DNA from 4 places in the Pseudogracilibacillus sp. SO30301A genome. Region 4 is predicted to be linked to each of the others. Evidence: riboswitches for the same ligand, from Rfam matches in the RefSeq annotation. Region 4 holds a riboswitch; each other region holds the start of a gene.
The links. Region 4 has a riboswitch for thiamine pyrophosphate ahead of tenI (thiazole tautomerase TenI). Riboswitches for the same ligand answer to the same signal wherever they lie in the genome.
Positions count from the first base shown of each region.

Region 1: another riboswitch for thiamine pyrophosphate. It lies ahead of tenA (thiaminase II); the one in region 4 lies ahead of tenI (thiazole tautomerase TenI).
Region 2: another riboswitch for thiamine pyrophosphate. It lies ahead of thiW (energy coupling factor transporter S component ThiW); the one in region 4 lies ahead of tenI (thiazole tautomerase TenI).
Region 3: another riboswitch for thiamine pyrophosphate. It lies ahead of thiT (energy-coupled thiamine transporter ThiT); the one in region 4 lies ahead of tenI (thiazole tautomerase TenI).

Region 1 covers NZ_JAXHDD010000047.1:5,898-10,237, forward strand. The annotation lists gene SPD89_RS17310 (transposase) at 48-941, shown strand; partial or broken gene SPD89_RS17315 (Uma2 family endonuclease) at 1,211-1,582, shown strand; gene SPD89_RS17320 (YbaK/EbsC family protein) at 1,661-2,140, shown strand; TPP riboswitch at 2,247-2,347, shown strand; gene tenA (thiaminase II) at 2,440-3,126, shown strand; gene SPD89_RS17330 (TIGR02677 family protein) at 3,363-4,340, shown strand, end outside.
Region 2 covers NZ_JAXHDD010000030.1:11,943-16,282, reverse strand. The annotation lists gene SPD89_RS14285 (CoA transferase subunit A) at 1-229, shown strand, start outside; gene SPD89_RS14280 (CoA transferase subunit B) at 245-907, shown strand; TPP riboswitch at 1,526-1,638, shown strand; gene thiW (energy coupling factor transporter S component ThiW) at 1,743-2,246, shown strand; gene thiD (bifunctional hydroxymethylpyrimidine kinase/phosphomethylpyrimidine kinase) at 2,262-3,068, shown strand; gene thiM (hydroxyethylthiazole kinase) at 3,065-3,811, shown strand; gene thiE (thiamine phosphate synthase) at 3,824-4,340, shown strand, end outside.
Region 3 covers NZ_JAXHDD010000100.1:756-5,095, forward strand. The annotation lists gene nagZ (beta-N-acetylhexosaminidase) at 1-556, opposite strand, end outside; gene SPD89_RS22255 (transcription repressor NadR) at 582-1,127, opposite strand; TPP riboswitch at 1,312-1,412, shown strand; gene thiT (energy-coupled thiamine transporter ThiT) at 1,499-2,071, shown strand; gene SPD89_RS22265 (hypothetical protein) at 2,237-2,458, shown strand; gene SPD89_RS22270 (hypothetical protein) at 2,601-2,816, shown strand; gene SPD89_RS22275 (spore coat protein) at 3,024-3,323, shown strand; gene SPD89_RS22280 (spore coat protein) at 3,463-3,891, shown strand; gene SPD89_RS22285 (LLM class flavin-dependent oxidoreductase) at 4,097-4,340, opposite strand, start outside.
Region 4 covers NZ_JAXHDD010000060.1:2,873-7,212, reverse strand. The annotation lists gene SPD89_RS19060 (thiamine pyrophosphate-dependent dehydrogenase E1 component subunit alpha) at 1-62, opposite strand, end outside; gene SPD89_RS19055 (thiazole biosynthesis adenylyltransferase ThiF) at 128-1,147, opposite strand; gene SPD89_RS19050 (thiazole synthase) at 1,147-1,911, opposite strand; gene thiS (sulfur carrier protein ThiS) at 1,952-2,155, opposite strand; gene tenI (thiazole tautomerase TenI) at 2,161-2,766, opposite strand; TPP riboswitch at 2,857-2,964, opposite strand; gene SPD89_RS19030 (helix-turn-helix transcriptional regulator) at 4,196-4,340, opposite strand, start outside.

The DNA.
Region 1 (4,340 bases), on a different contig from region 4:
TGGTAAAATATAACTGAATATATTATGCTTAGAAAGGGATTGATGTGTTGCTGTCATCAACTATTGTTTTAGAACGAAAATCAATTTATATTGACCATGACCGTTTATTTAAGGAGTTAATTCAGACATTTTTCCAAGAGTTTATTGAAGCGTTTTTTCCTAAAGTGCATGCCTATATTGATTTTTCTTCCGTAACCTTTTTGGAACAAGAGGTCTTTACCGATATTTTAATAGGGGAAAAAAGAAAAATTGATATTCTTGCCGAGGTACAATTGAATGACGAAGAAAGATTAGTCCTCATCCATGTCGAACCACAGTCATCCTACCAAAAAGAATTTCACGAGCGAATGTTTATTTACTGCAGCCGTCTCTATGAAAAATACCGCAAACCTATTCTACCTATCGCTGTTTTTAGTTATAATAAAGAAAAAGATGTTTCCGATACTTTTATAATTGAATTTCCAACCTTTTCGGTTTTGGAATTTCATTATTTGCAACTTCATTTAATTAAAAAGAATTGGCGAGCTTTTATTCGTAAAGATAATCCTGCTGCAGCCGCACTACTAAGTAAAATGGGTTATACAGAAAAAGAACGTGTACAAGTAAAATTAGAATTTTTACGCATGGTAAGTCGAATGGAACTAGATCCCGCAAGAACAGCATTACTCTACGGTTTTTTCGAAACGTATTTAAAGCTAAACGAAGAGGAGGAAAAACAAATGCGAGAGGAGATTTCAAATCTGCCGGAAGAAGAGGCAACCCGCATCCTTGAATTGCCAAACTCCTATTTTGAAAAGGGTATGGAAAGAGGAATGGAAAGAGGAATGGAACAAGTGGCGGTCAACATGATTAAGAAGGGCTTCTCAAATGAAGAAATAGTGGACATAACTGGTTTAAGTAATGAGAAGGTGAAAGAGATAAGGAAAAAACTAGATGAGTAATAATTTGGAATTTTTAGTGTAATAGGTAAACAACAACCTCAAGCGGTAGTGAAATTTAGTAATAAAATACTCCCTTCTGTAATACATGTATACCACAATTTCTCTAAGTTTTCACTTGAACATTCATGATTTTTCAAACTATATTAACAAAACGATTTTAGACAGAGGACACAGCTAAAAATAGTTGTAGGCTAGACAAAGTTGGGTAGGTAATAACAAAACATGGTTTAAAATAAAAATAACAATTAAGAGAAAGAGAGGGTGGTAATGTGACGAACCTATACCGTAATGATTCTATTTCAGTTGAGGAGTATTTTCGAATACGGGAAACCTCTGATGCATTACTCGAATATATTGATGGATTTGTTTACATGTCGCCATCTCCATCTACAAAACATCAACGTATATCCAGGAATCTGGAGATCAAACTTGATAATTTTCTTGAAGGAAAGCCTTGTGAGTTATTTCATGCGCCATATGACATTGAATTAAAAAGTGATGCAATAAAGGATACTAAAATTGTTATTCCTGATATCAGTATTATTTGTGATAAAAGTGGTTTTACAGATGCTAGATATGTTGGAGTTCCCAACCTAATTGTTGAAATCTTAAGTCCTTCCAACCAGTCGCATGATCTCATTACAGCCAAATTACTTACAATTAATCCGAGGTTATCGGATATGGTATAATCTGGGCAAAAGGTTGTAAGGAGTGATAAAGTGTCTACTAAACTAAAAGAAAGTGCTCAACAATTTCAAAATAAATTATTGGGTTTAGGATATTCAAATCAAGTAGTTGAATTGCCAAGTAGTACAAGGACAGCAAAAGAAGCCGCTGAAGCGATCGGTTGCGATGTTGAACATATCGCGAAATCAATTATTTTTCGTTTGAAAAATACTAATCAAGCTTTACTCGTTGTTGCGAGTGGGAAAAATCGAATTAATGAGCGGCGAATTAGCGGCTATGTAGATGACAAGATTAAAAATGCGGACGCTAATTTTGTCCGTGAAAAGACAGGCTTTGTCATTGGTGGTGTACCACCGCTTGGTCATAAAGAAAAAGTGATTACACTAATTGATGAGGATCTGTTTCAGTATGAAACAATCTGGGCAGCGGCAGGCCATCCGATGGCAGTTTTCCAATTGACACCTGATGAATTAGTGACGATGACAGGAGGACGAGTAGTCTCTGTGAAATAACTTTGATAATTTTTTGACAAAACGGACAGTTTATAGTTAACTCAATTTTTTGATATTCTTTTGACAAAATGAATAATTTAGGTTAACTTAGGTATTAACTGAATAGATGAATCACTAGGGGAGCAAAATCTTGCTGAGAAAGACATGTCTTGACCCTTTGAACCTGATCTAGATTATACTAGCGTAGGGAAGTGGTGGTGGTATTATTCAATATACCTTAGTATTCTACCATTCCCCATGCATATGGAATGGTTTTTTGATTCTTCATTCAGAAAAATACATAAGGGAGAAGAAATACAATGTTATTTAGTGACCGCCTGTTTAAAGCAGTTGAACCAGTCTGGAACAGTTATTTGGAGCATCCGTTTGTGAAAGGGATTGGGGAAGGAACACTCGATAAGGAAAAGTTCATTCATTATATGAAGCAAGATTATGTGTACCTTATTGAATATTCCCGCGTATTTGCGATCGGAAGCACAAAGGCTAATGACCTAAAAACGATGACGATTTTTGCAAACCTCCTCCACGGGACAATGAATTTTGAAATGGATCTACACCGTGAATATGCAGAAAAATTTGGCATTACAAATGAAGAACTTGAAGCGACAGAACCGTCCGCGACGATGACAGCGTACACGAGCTATATGATCAGCCAGGCGCAACTTGGTGGCGTGGAGAATGCAATTGCGGCAGTACTTGCATGTGCATGGAGCTACAACTGGATCGGGAGAAAACTAGCAACATGGCCAGGAGCTCTCACCCACGAATTTTACGGGAACTGGGTTAACATGTACTCCTCCGACGGATTTACAAAAATTGCAAACGACTGTATCAATTTAATCAATACAATCGCAACAGACAAACCAAAGCATGAACTGAAAAAACTAGAAGAAATCTTCGTGAAAACGAGCTATTTTGAATATATGTTCTGGGACATGGCGGAAAATCTCTCCATGTGGCCAGTGAAAGAATTAGCAAAATCATAAGTAGTTGAAAAGACGGGGGAACCCGTCTTTTTTGATTTTAGGCAGACAATAAACATATCGAAATGATTGGCAAGATGTCGAGTCATTCTACAACATTGAACCTCTGACTTCGCTTGATATTTCTATCATATAATTTTCTCTATACAAGCTTACAGATTTGATCGCAGTTCTTCAATAGACTTTTATCCATCCACAATTTACAATAGAATTAAGTCGAATATTGTAGGTGATCACATTTGCAACCTTTTAAAAAAGTAATTGAAGCTTCCTATTTAACTGTAGATAAAGCGTGGAGCTATCGAGCAATATTACGCTATTTTTATATTCAACATGAAAGAATGCGAGAATTTCTTTTTCCTGAAGAAGTATATGAATACTTAATGAGCTTACAAGAATTTGCTGATTATACCGAAGAACAATTGCATCAAGATTTGGATCAACTCGTACGGTGGAATAACTTAATTGCCCGACAAGAAACGGGGAAAGCTCGTACGATAGAAGAATTTAAGAAAAAGAGATTTCGATACCAATGTACACCATATACTGTCGAATTTGAACGCATGCTACAAGAAATGGAAAAGGGTGGAGAAACGTTTGGTGGATCGCTTGAGAAAAAGGAGTTTGAGCGATTATATCAAGCACTCTTTGAGGTGGAAAAACTTGTTAGGAAAAATTCACCCCTTCCAAGTGCTGATGAATGTGCTCAAATTTGGAACGATGTATTTACGTATTTTCGCTCGATTACGAAAAACACTTCCGATTATATTGCTCATATTAATTCAGAAGAAGCGGAAGAGCGGATGCAAACAGAGGCATTTCTCGTATTTAAAGATCAATTCACGACTTATTTGCGAGACTTCATTATTGAATTACAACAAACAGCACTTAAAATTCAGCAACTATTAAGATCCATTGAACTAACAACATTAGAATCACTGATTGAACAAGTGATCATCCACCAACAACGAGTTCCCCGTTTTGAAGATATTCAATTAGATAAAAAAGAACTTATCGAAGCGGAACAAGAGAAATGGCAAAGTCTATCCATTTGGTTTCTAGGAAATGAACGAAGAGAAAGTGAACTCGACATGCTACAAATCCGCACAAATGAACAAATTAGACGGATCACCCGGGTTGTACAACGATTAGGAGAAAGACATAATTACTTCCGGAGCCGAAAAAAAGATTATCTCCACCTAGCGAAATGGTTTGAT
Region 2 (4,340 bases), on a different contig from region 4:
AAAAGGCGACAAAATGGGGAACTTAATTTATAACAAAACAGCGAGAAACTTTAATCCAATTATTGCGGCGGCAGGAAAAGTAACAATCGCTGAAGTGGAGGAGCTTGTAGAAGTCGGTGAACTTGACCCTAACTACATTCATACCCCAAGCATTTACGTGCAACGAATTATCCAAGGTAATCAGGAAAAACGGATTGAAAGACGAACAGTTGCCACGGCAAATAATTAAGTGAGGAGTGAAAACATGGGTAAAGCGAAAGTTCGTGAAAAAATCGCCCGTCGAGCGGAGAAAGAAATTAAGGACGGATACTATGTGAATTTAGGGATCGGTATGCCGACTCTAGTTGCCAATTATATTTCGGATAATAAACATGTCGTGCTTCAGTCGGAAAACGGCCTCCTTGGAATTGGTCCTTATCCAACTGAAGAAGAAATTGATGCAGACTTAATAAACGCTGGTAAGGAAACGGTAACCATGATCGATGGAGCTGCATTATTTGATAATGCTGAAAGTTTTGCAATGATACGTGGAGGTCATATTAACCTTGCTATATTAGGTGGAATGGAAGTTTCCGAAGCTGGTGATTTAGCAAACTGGATGATTCCCGGCAAAATGATTAAAGGTATGGGTGGTGCAATGGACCTCGTTCACGGTGCCCAGCAAATCATTGTCATTATGGAGCATGTTACCCGTGACGGTGAACCGAAAATTTTAAAAGAATGTACGCTGCCACTCACAGGTAAAGGTGTCGTAAATAAAATTATTACAGATCGGGCGGTCATAGAAGTTACAGATAACGGTCTCGTCTTACTTGAAGTTGCTGATGGTTTTACAGTAGAGGATGTCGTAAATTCTACAGAAGCTGAATTAACAATTAGTGAGAGATTACTTGAGAAGGCATATTAATTTTTAATTGTCCCATTCGTTAAAAAAACGAGTGGGATTTTTTTATGTTTGCATGTGCGTCACTCGACGTTTAAACAAGCCACTAAGCATGTTTTTCAGTGACTCTGCATGTTGGAAGAGACACTTTGCATCTTTTCCAACGGCTCTGCACGCCGGAGGAGCAACTTCGCATCTTTTCCAGCGACTCTGCATGCTGGAAGAGACACATCGCATCTTTTCCAGCGACTTTGCATGCTGGAAGAGACACATCGCATCTTTTCCAGCGACTCTGCATGCTGGAAGAGACACATCGCATCTTTTCTCGCCACAAGCAAGTCACGCCAGCCACTAAGCATGTTTTCTAGCTGCCCCATTATTGTGTGAATTAAAACACAAAGTCTTTATTAATATGTGTAATATTTTACTCGGGGGAAATTTTCGCTAATTTACTAGCCAAAAAAGAGAAGGCATTCTATCATAAAATGTATGCTTACTAGGGCAAATACATTTAGAAAGAGACCTTCTCATGGAACGTATTATAACAAGAATTTATGAAATATTAAAGGAAACAAAAATTAGTCCGATATGACAATAAAAAGGATTTCTGCTATAATGACTTTAGGGTAAATAATTCCATATGCACACTACTAGGGGTGCCCAAATATGCGGGCTGAGAAGAAATACAGATTATTTCTAACTCTTGTGAACCTGATCTAGTTTATACTAGCGGAGGGAAGTAGTAAATCGTTAATGTTAAAATTTAGTTAACTACAAACCAGGTTCCGTGTTGAATCTGGTTTTTTACTGTTTTATAAGCTAACACCCCTTTCGAATTGGTTTAAGAGGAGAAGGTCACATGAATCAAACAAGATTACTAACAACGATGGCTTTATTAGTAGCTATTGGAACATTGGGATCTCAATTGATTTGGTTTCCCGCTGGTGTTGCGAGGGCTTATCCCGTCCAACATGCGGTGAACGTTTTGGCTGCTGTAATGCTAGGACCAGGGCCAGCTGTTGCAATTGCTTTTGTGATTGGACTACTTAGAAATATGCTTGGACTCGGCTCATTACTTGCATTTCCCGGTGGAATGTTTGGGGCATTTTTAGCCGGTTACCTATACAAAAAGTTTGGGAAAAAATACTTCGCCGCACTAGGTGAAGTTATCGGGACAGGAATCATTGGTGCGTTATTCTCCGTCCCATTTGCCAAAATTTTAATGGGAACATCTTTTGGTGCCTTATTTTTCATCCCCCCTTTCTTAGTGAGCAGTATTACAGGTGCAGGAATTGCTTTATTTATCGTTTCTCGCGTTAAATATGAAAATTTTATTCAATTGAAAAATGAGCATAAATTATAAAAGGAGTTGCTTAACATGAAAGAAGTAGCTTGTTCTTTAACAATTGCAGGCACTGATCCATCAGGGGGTGCAGGAATTCAAGCTGATTTAAAAACTTTTCAAGAATTACAAAGTTACGGCATGTCTATCATTACATCAGTAGTTGCACAAAATACAACCGGGGTTCAAAATATTCATCATCTTCCTTTACAGATGATTGAAGATCAGTTAGAATCTGTTTTTTCTGATATGCCAGTACATGCATTTAAAACAGGAATGATCGCAAATATTGACATGATGGAAATTATTCAAGCAAAAGTGAAAGACAAAGTTATCCCTTTTGTTATTGACCCTGTTATGGTTGCAACGAGTGGGGATGCGTTAATTAATGAGGATGCGAGAGTTTACTTACGAGATCAACTAGTGCCACTTTGTAAAGTAATTACACCTAATATACCTGAAGCAGAATTTTTAACTGGGGAAAAAATCACTTCAACTGAAGCGATGCAAGATGCTGCCAAAAAAATTGTTGATAAATATGGCGCGGGAGCTGCACTTGTAAAAGGCGGACACCTTGTCGGGGATGCGATTGACTTTTTATATGATGGAAAAGAAATGTACACATTTACAGAAAAACGCATTGATACAGTAAATACTCATGGTACAGGATGCACGTACTCCGCTGCAATCACTGCTTATTTAAGTCATGGTCTTTCATTGATTGAAGCTGTTGAAAAAAGTAAACACTATGTGACGGAAGCAATTAAACAATCGTTTGATTTAGGTAAAGGAAACGGACCAACAAATCATTTTGCAGTGAGAAAGGAAGCCATTAAACTATGAATGGAATCGAACAAGTAAGAAAAGCACAGCCGTTAATTCACCATTTAACGAACCAAGTTGTCATGAACTTTACTGCAAACGGACTGCTAGCTTTTGGCGGCTCTCCAATCATGGCAAAAGAACCGGCAGAAGCACGTGATATGGCGAGCATTGCCAACGGTGTACTCATAAACATTGGGACGATTGTAGAAAAAGAACTTGAAGCAATGATAATCGCTGGACAAACTGCAAATGAAAGAGGGATACCAGTCGTCCTTGACCCTGTTGGTGTTGCCGCTTCTAATTTCAGAAAACAAGCAATTCAAACATTGTTAGAAAACATTTCTTTTACTGCTGTTAAGGGAAATGCCGGTGAGATGGCGCATTTAGTTGAAGTCGCTTGGGAAACAAAAGGTGTAGAGTCCATTGATGATGATATGTCAAAATTAGAAGAGATAGCTCAACTAGTTGCGGAAAAATATAATACTTTAGCTGTAGTGACTGGTGAAATTGATATTATTTGTTATAACAAAAAAGTTAAAGCAAACAGAACCGGACATAAGTTTTTAACTAGAATTACAGGCGCAGGATGCCTACTTGGCTCCATTCTTACCGCTTGTTTAACAACAGAAATTGAAAAGATAGATGCAGCTTATGAAGCAGTTCATTTTTACGGTGCAGCTGCTGAAAAAGCTGCTGAAAGAAACGAGGTTAACGGAACAGGTACCTTCCTCCCTGCCTTTATCGATGAACTTGGAAAATAAGGAGCAAATAAGATGACACAGCGAAATTATTTACGAAAATACTTTATAATGGGTAGCCAGGATTGTGACCGCGATCCAGAAATTATCTTACAAGAAGCAATTAACGCTGGTATTACCGCTTTTCAATTTCGTGAAAAAGGAAAAGGGTCCCTTAACGGTGAAGCAAAAATAGATCTTGGGAAAAAATTACGTGTGCTTTGCCGTCATTATAATATTCCGTTTTTCATTAACGATGATGTGGATCTCGCAATAACACTTGACGTTGATGGGATTCATGTCGGTCAAGAGGATGAAAAAATTGCTAACTTACGGATCGAATTTCCAAATCTACTTATCGGCTTATCTGTTTCTAATGAAGAAGAATTAAAAAGAAGCCCGCTTCATTTAGTCGATTACATTGGAGCAGGTCCCATATTTGAGACAACTTCAAAAGACGATGCCAAAGCTGCCGTCGGTACTTATTGGATAAAATATTTACGGAACAAGCACCACTACCTTCCTATTGTTGGAATCGGCGGGATTAACACAT
Region 3 (4,340 bases), on a different contig from region 4:
CACCTGTTTTTCGAGCAAATTCCTTATCGTTTTTCAGACCAATTTCTTCGTTTGTTTGCAAATCGTATAAATTTGGTAATCTCGTAACGGTGCCACCTTCTTGATCCACACTAAGCAATAGCGGTATGTTGTTCTGTTTATTTTCAATTTTTAAATCATTTGATAAGTTTAATGACTGATTCGGTTCTTCTAAGTTAGCTGAAAATAAAATAAAACCGCCTAATTTATACGTATGAATCAATTTCTTTGATTGATTAGTCAAAATTGTACCGGTAATTCCACCAATAATAAGCTGACCGATTTTTTCATCCAAAGTCATTTTTTTAATTATTTTGGATATGTCATCAACTTCATTTTTATCCATACTAGCTTCAGTTTCTCCCTCTAATTGTTTCATCGTTGTAGTTATATTTTCTCGCTGCGGATTTGTTGGGACCAGGTTATGTGAACTTTTTCCAACATCCGCTTCTAATGTAATCATTGGATCTTGAGCCACAGTTAAAAATACAATCAAGCAAACGATTATCGCGATAATAGAAACTACAAATCTTTTCACCAAACCACCTCTGGTATAACGTGTCTTAAATATTGTCAGTTACTAAAATGCCTGCTTTTTTTAAAGCGTTACAAGCAGCATCAATTTTTTCTTGTGAATCTGATTCTATTGTATGTAAATGAATACCCCCGGTTAAAATTAATAGTGGAGCAGCATTATTTTGTGAAAAGCTCTGAACAAACTGTTCTACTTCATATCTACTTTTCACCATAAGAGAGCCGATCAATTCGCCATAAAAAGGATGTTCTACAATCACATCTACGACGGTAACACCGCAGTCTACCATAAGTTCAAGCTCTTTCTTCGTTTCCTCAGGTGTATGTTTACAAACAATCACTTTGCGAAATGTGTCATTCTGAGTTTTCTGTTGATAATACAAATATCCTCGACTAGTCGCAATGATCGGTTCTTCACTTGTTCTAAGTAAAGCAATATCTGTTACGATTACTTGCCTGCTTACACCTGTTTTTTCCGCAAGCATCTTTCCAGTTAGTGGTTTATCGTTTTGCTTAAGCAAATCAATAATATATTTTCTACGTTCGTCGCCGGTCATATTTATCCTTTTTCCCATTTATATTCCATCCCTTTGCTTTTGATGATTATTATTCCATCTTTTTATTTGTTCACATCTTATCACAGATTAATTAACTTGTTGATTGTTATACAGTGTCACTATTGAATATTTTCCCAGTAAGTTTGAATCAAAACTTGAAATGAGCTAAAATAAGATATGATAATGAAAAAGCAGAAATTATAATGTCTACAGGGGGAGCCATTCGGCTGAGAGTGAACAATTTGTTCTTACCCTTCGAACCTGTTAGTTAATACTAGCGTAGGGATGTAGTTTTTTTATGGGAAAAATTAGTCAATCTAAACGGATACCCATCAAGCTCCCCGTAGAATTGCTTTTTTGCATTAAAAATTTGGGGGAGTGTTAAATTAATGAGCTCGAACCGTACTTTATTTTTTATTGAAGTTGCCATTCTAACAGCTTTAGCATTGCTATTAGATATTATTCCTTTTTTAAAGTTTAAACTTTGGCCAGCTGGTGGTTCTATTTCATTAGCAATGATTCCTGTGTTCATACTGGCTTTTCGTTGGGGTATAAAAGGCGGAATCCTTTCAGGGTTCTTATGGGGTATATTGCAGATTGCAGTAGGAGATGCGTATATTCTTAATTTTTGGCAAGGATTAATTGAATATGGACTTGCATTTACTGTACTAGGCTTTGCGGGGATTTTTGCAAAATCTGTTCAACAGGCTGTAAAACAACAGAATAAAAAAGAGTTATTTAAGTTTATAATTGCAGGGATTCTTGTCGGCGGTTCATTACGTTTTCTTGCCCATTTCTTTGCAGGATTTATATTCTTTGCCGACTCAGTACCTGAAGGACAACCGGCTTGGCTATACTCCTTTATTTATAACTGTTCGTACATGATTCCAGCGATGATTATTTGCATTATTATTATCTATTACTTATTTAACAAACAACCGAGAATGCTACTTAAAAATTAAACTATATGTAAAAAATAGATAACCTATTTAATTAATGGTTATCTATTTTTTATTGAAAAATTTTAAACGCCTCGATTGAGCAACCAAAAATAATTGAAATACTATTGGAAAATTGTGGATAAAATCAATAAGATAAGTTCATCTACAGAGATCGAGATTCATACGATGCAAGAATTAAGCTTTATTCTTAAAGCACATGTGCGAAAAGAAGCACGAATTATTTTTCCAATGATTAAAAAGGCACTTCCCGAAGAAGTACTACAAGAAATGGTACCGTACTTACAGATTTTCCGAACGGGAAAGCCCATTGTCTTTAGACGTGGGATGAAAGTGAGGGCCAATATGGAGTGGTATAAAAAACGAAGGTTTGTACCACTTCGTATTTGAAATTATTTTTTCTTGAGATATGCATGAAATTAATGTTAAAAACGGTACAAACGTTCCTCTTTATGTTATAGCAGGAGTTGAGCAACTTGCAAACGAACACAGTTAAGCTAGAGCTTCAAAAACTGACAAAGAGAAAATGGCAATGTACCGTAAGATGACAGCGATAAATACCGCTTTTTCGAATTGGCTTTTAGGTTTTGATGAACTCCAAACAGCTACTTCGAAAGTACTTAAACGCTATTCGGATGAGCCATTTCCTTCACCTATTGTCAATCAAACGATTCGGACAGTAAAATCGAAAAAGAAAAAACAGAAAGCGAAAACGTTTTGTTGTATGTGGTGTAGCTTCAATAATTAAAACTTTAAGGTGGAAAGAGAAAACGGGTTATATAAAGTTTCTTTTCCAACACTAGAAAAGCTATCAAAGATTGGTGGAGCAAGACGGATTCATTTTTACTGATAAATTAATCAGATCTCACTCTTATTTCCTTATTTTAAGTTGTCCGCCCTTTCATTTCCTTTTACTGCGAATAAATTATAGTAGTGGCAAAAAGGAGGTGAATGGTTGGTGAAAGATAATGATAATAAAAAGGAGCTATATAACCTATCCAACCAAATGGTAGAAATTTTTATTAGCAATATATTCTCTAAAAATAACATTGATTTAGAAGAAGCAAAATCTAACATTACAGATGAGCAACGTGAATCACTAAAGCAATCAGTTGCAAAACTTAAAGAACAAGTAGAAGAATTCTTATACGAAAAGAATGCTACAAAGACAGTCACTGAAGATGAAGTGAAAAAGAAAGTTGAAAGTCCTCTTAGGGAACTTTTCTTGAATAGAAATAAACAAGCGGAAGAGTGAGCAGTTGATTAAATGGTTGAATTGATTGGTAAATTAGCGCACTCAAATAACTGCTTCGGTGCATTTAATGAATATATAGGAGGGATAAAATATGTATGATTACGATTACGACTATGATTATAAGTACAGTAATCGGTGGGTGGCACTAGATAGGGATTCAGAGCACCCAGTAGGAAGAGCATGTAAAAACGATTCGAATAATGATATCAATGACGCAGACCAGTATTCAGAAATCGACCAATCTTCCAATGAAACTATCATTATTAGAGATTCTTGCGAGATCACTGTAGAAACCACAGATACGAAAGTTGCCGCTTCTTTACAGGCAGCATTACAGGTTGCCATCGCTGTCGTTATCAATATTACAATAGCAGATAGCAGCCGTGCAGAAAAAGTCACACAAGAACTTCTAGAAATGTCTCAAATCAGGCAAGCAAACAGGCAAAAACTTGTCATTGAGAACTGTCGCGAAATTGATGTTACTACTACTGACACAGACGTAGCAATTTCCTTACAAGTTATGCTCCAAATTCTTGTTGCTCTTTTTGCACAGCTGGGTATCTTATAAAAGGATACTACACTATATTTAATGCTAATTAGTTTGTCTATGTTCCAAATACTGCATTATTTAATCTTGGCAATTTCATTTAGTTGGAATTGCCAAGGTTATTCATGTTTTAAAGAGCAAAAGCGAACCGCAAATACAGCGAATTTTCTTGTGGACGCAACTCCATATGCAAAACAGCTGGTAGAGAAGTATTCAGTTAAAAGGATTATTTCCCCTCAGCAACGTCTTTAAATATTTCGTAAGAACGTTTTTGTTTTTCTTGATCGTAGATATACGTGACAGCCATGATTTCATCAACATTGTATTTTTCCTGAAAATTCGTCAATTGTTTACGAGTAGAATCCTTGTCTCCAGAGAAAGTCACACTAATCATCGATGAAACTGCTGCCTTTTCTTGTGGACTCCAAAGTTCATCCATATTATCAACAGGCGGTACTAATGGTTCCTGG
Region 4 (4,340 bases):
TGAAACAGTCCTTTTTTCATATTCCGTTCCACTTCTTTTTCAAAATAACGAATGCGAATCATTTGTTTATATAATTCAATAAAATTCCGAGCGCCTGCGTTGGATTGCACAATTTCACATCCCTTAGTTAACTCAAATAACGATGATACAATGTCTTTGCTTTTTCAACATCATTCGTTCCGTGAACTAGTGCTCTGCCGTCTTCAAAAACAACCATTCTTTCATCACCGATTGTAAAGGATAAAAGAAAGGCATTCGCTTCCACTTTTCCGCCTGTTTTTTCCAACTGTTGAGCCAGTTGCTTCAAATTACGTTGCTGCACGTTTGGCGGTCTAACTTGTACGGATGACCGACCACATAAAACAGCAGTTTTTGTCTGCTCATCAAATTGTAAAAATGGATATGTTGCTTTCTCACCACAAGAAGCACAATCTACCTTCTTCATTGATGAAACATTCATTTGAACAATTTGATTTGTCCAAACATCAAAAGAGATTAGTTTTTTTCTTAAAGCATCATAATTATCGGTCAATATTTTTAACGCTTCCGTCGTTTGGTGCACAACAACTTGACTGGCAGCTGGGTGGATAATACCAGCAGTATCACAAGTCGGTCCGCCAACCGGCACTGTTTCCATTAGACAATGAAGACATGGTGTTTCTTTAGGAACAATCGTAAAACTCATCCCATAACTTCCTACACAAGAGCCATAAATCCACGGTATTTGATGTTTTTGTGAAATATCATTCATCATCATCCGAATATCAAAATTATCGGTTGCATCTAAAATTAAATCTACGCCTTCTACAAGTTCTTCCAATTCAACCGGCGTTACATCGATAATTCTTGCTTCAATTTCAACCTCTGAATTAATCGCCTGCAACCTCTCTTTTGCAGCCACTGCTTTTGGTGTACGATTTTTTGCATCTTCCTCTATATACAATTGTTGTCTTTGTAAATTACTCCATTCGATATAATCACGATCAACAATGGTTAGTTTTCCAATTCCCGCTCTTGTTAGCATTTCAGAACTCTGGGTACCAAGTGTTCCAATTCCTATTATTAATACATGCTTTTTTGCTAACTTTTGCTGTCCCCCTTCCCCAATAGAAGGAAACAAAATTTGTCTAGAGTAACGATCCATCATTATAAACTAATCCCTTCTAAAGGGCTGCTTGCTGTCGCCGTTCTTTTCATCGGTATTCTACCAGCTTCATAGCCAAGCTTCCCTGCTTCGATTGCTAATTTCATCGCTTTTGCCATTTTAACCGGATCTTTTGCTCCGGAAACGGCTGTATTTAACAGCACTGCATCCGCCCCTAACTCCATTGCAAAAATAGCATCTTTCGGAGAACCAATTCCAGCATCTACAATAACGGGAATAGTAGCTTGTTCTGTAATGAAACTCAAATTTAATGGATTAATAATCCCTTGCCCAGAACCAATTGGTGAGGCACCCGGCATCACAGCATGAACTCCTAATTCTTCCAACCTTCTAGCAAGTACAACATCATCTGATGTATAGGTTAAAACGGTAAACCCTTCATTTAATAGCTGTTCTGACGCCTTCAATGTTTCTACTGGGTCTGGCAGCAATGTTTTATCACAGCCGATAATTTCAACCTTTACCATATGACAAATTCCCGAAGCTTGTGCTAATTTAGCAATTCTAACTGCTTCTTCCGCAGTTTTTGCTCCGGCAGTATTTGGTAAAAATTTGTACTTATCTAAATCTATCTTTTCTAAAAAATTGGGTTGACTAGGCTCAAAAATATTCATCCTTCTTACTGCAAATGTTAACACTTCTGTCTCCGAAGCAATGACTGCTTCTTTTTGAATATCAAAATCTGAAAATTTGCCTGTTCCTAGAAATAATCTTGATGTAAACTCGTAATCTCCTATTTTTAACATCGTTTTCCCTCCATTTATTTTTTATCTACATTTGAAAAAATCAACCTCCACCAACAAACTGAACAAATTCAATTTTATCTCCATCATTTATTTGAGTAGTTTCATGTTCTCCATTTTGTAAAATAACATTATTATGCTCGACAATAATGACAGGAGTCCTAAAATCAAAATGATTAATTAGTTGTGAAATCGTTTTGATCGTTCTAGGTATTTCTACTACGGAACCATTGATATGTAATTTCATTTATTTCACCTCTTTTCGTCTAATTTCTCTCGATATTTCAAGGTAGCAATCGTACAATCTTCTGCAAGCAATATCCCTGACAAAACTGCAATGCCACTTGCTCCTTCCTGTAAAACAGTAGAAAGATTAATTGGTGTAATCCCTCCTATGGCAATGACGGGAACCTTTACGCTACTAGTGATCTTGCTCAAATTTTTTAGGCCTCGTGGAGGTAATCCTATTTTTGAATTTGTCTTAAAAATATGACCATAAATTAAATAGTTCGCTCCTTGTTCTTCCTTCTCCAACGCTTCCTCTACACTATGTACAGAACAACCTATTTGTAATGAAGGAAAGTACTTTTTAACATCACATACATCTAGGCTATGAGAGGTTAGCTGTACGCCACCTACACGCCCTGTCACAGCAATATCAACCCGATCATTAATAATGATTTTTTTAGGGTCTACTCCAACTGCAATAAGTTTTCTTATAACAGCAATGTGATCCTTAGCAGTCCAATTCCTCTCACGTATATGAATAAAGTCTATCTTTGCATGAATTGCTTTAACCTTTTTTATAAATTCATCCGTTGATTGTTTTCCAGTTGAAATTATATGTAAGCCTTTCATTTGACCTCCTTTAATTCTTACCTAACTTATAATCAAAAAACCACTTTTCTGAATATATACAGGAAAGTGGTTTGCTAATAGCAAGTCTCGAATAGCAATACATCACTTCCCTTCGCTAGTTTTAACTAGATCAGGTTATAAGAATCCCGAAGTCACACTTCGATCTCAGCTTGTTTACAAGCACTCCTAGTAATAAAATATCTATGAGTCACTTCAAACCATTGATATAACAACGTTTAAAGATGACTGTTTTTATTATTCAGCACCAAATGATACGCTTTCACTAAAGGAACGGACTGTTTTTCGTTAGATTTTTTTCAACGAGTGGGCATAAACTCGGGTAAATCATTTCAAGTGTATTACCTAATCCGTCGGCAATATCAGTAGTCGGTATAAGTTGATCTATCAAGATTGTCGCATGTGTATGTCTCAAACCATGTGAACTTATTTCTTGGTATTAATATTATCTATTATATAAGTAATTGTAAAGCTAATTTAAAAATTTTTCAATATAGGTTGGATATATTTTAAGATGTGCCAAGTATTACCACATCTTTTATTCAATTACTTGTTGTTAGTTCATTATCGTTATTTGTCTATCTTTCCATAACAAAAACGGTGCAACAAACAAACTTGACTGTGTTAATAGAAGAAATCAATCTGATCATTCAGTAGCAATGATTGGAGATGGAATGAATGATGCACCGGCTCTGGCAAATGCAACAGTTGCTATTGCAATGAGCGGTGCCGGGACAGACACCTCTTTTGAAACAGCAGACATTACTCTCATGAATGATGACTTAACAAAACTCCATATACGATCTCACAAGCAGAAAGGCTTTACATATAATACATTTCGCTTCAGATTGGCACATTATTTCCGAAAACGGCACATCTTCCTTTAGATTGGCACATTATTTCCGAAAACCGGCACATTTCGCTTCAGATTGGCACATTATTTCTGAAAACGGCACATCTTCCTTCAGATTGGCACATTATTTCCGAAAACGGCACATCTTCCTTCAGATCGGCACATTATTTCCGAAAACCGGCACATCTTCCTTTAGATTGGCACATTATTTCTGAAAACGGCACATTTCGCTTCAGATCGGCACATTATTTCCGAAACCGGCACATTTCGCTTCAGATTGGCACTAAACAAAATATTTCTTTTGCTCTAGGTCTTATATTAATCACCCTTCTACTTGTCATACCTGGCTGGTTAACTATCTGGATTGCTATCATCGCTCATGTAGGCGCTATTTTGCTTGTTGTACTAAATGCGATGAGGTCGATGAACAATATGGATAACGAAAAGAACAAAGTTGGAAGTGTCCTGCAGGGTTAAGAACAGTACTTCCGTGTGTCAGAGTTAGACGAAGAATCATCAATAAGAAAGTTATTTGTGAACATTAAAAATGAGCAGGCATTATATTTTGTGTGCCTGCTCATTTTTTATTTCTCTTAAATAATTGTATATTGTATATCGTGAAACCTTCATTTTTTCAGCAATTATCGGAATGCTTTTATGGATTGAAAAAGCCCCTTTATCTTGTAAAAATCGAATCATTTCT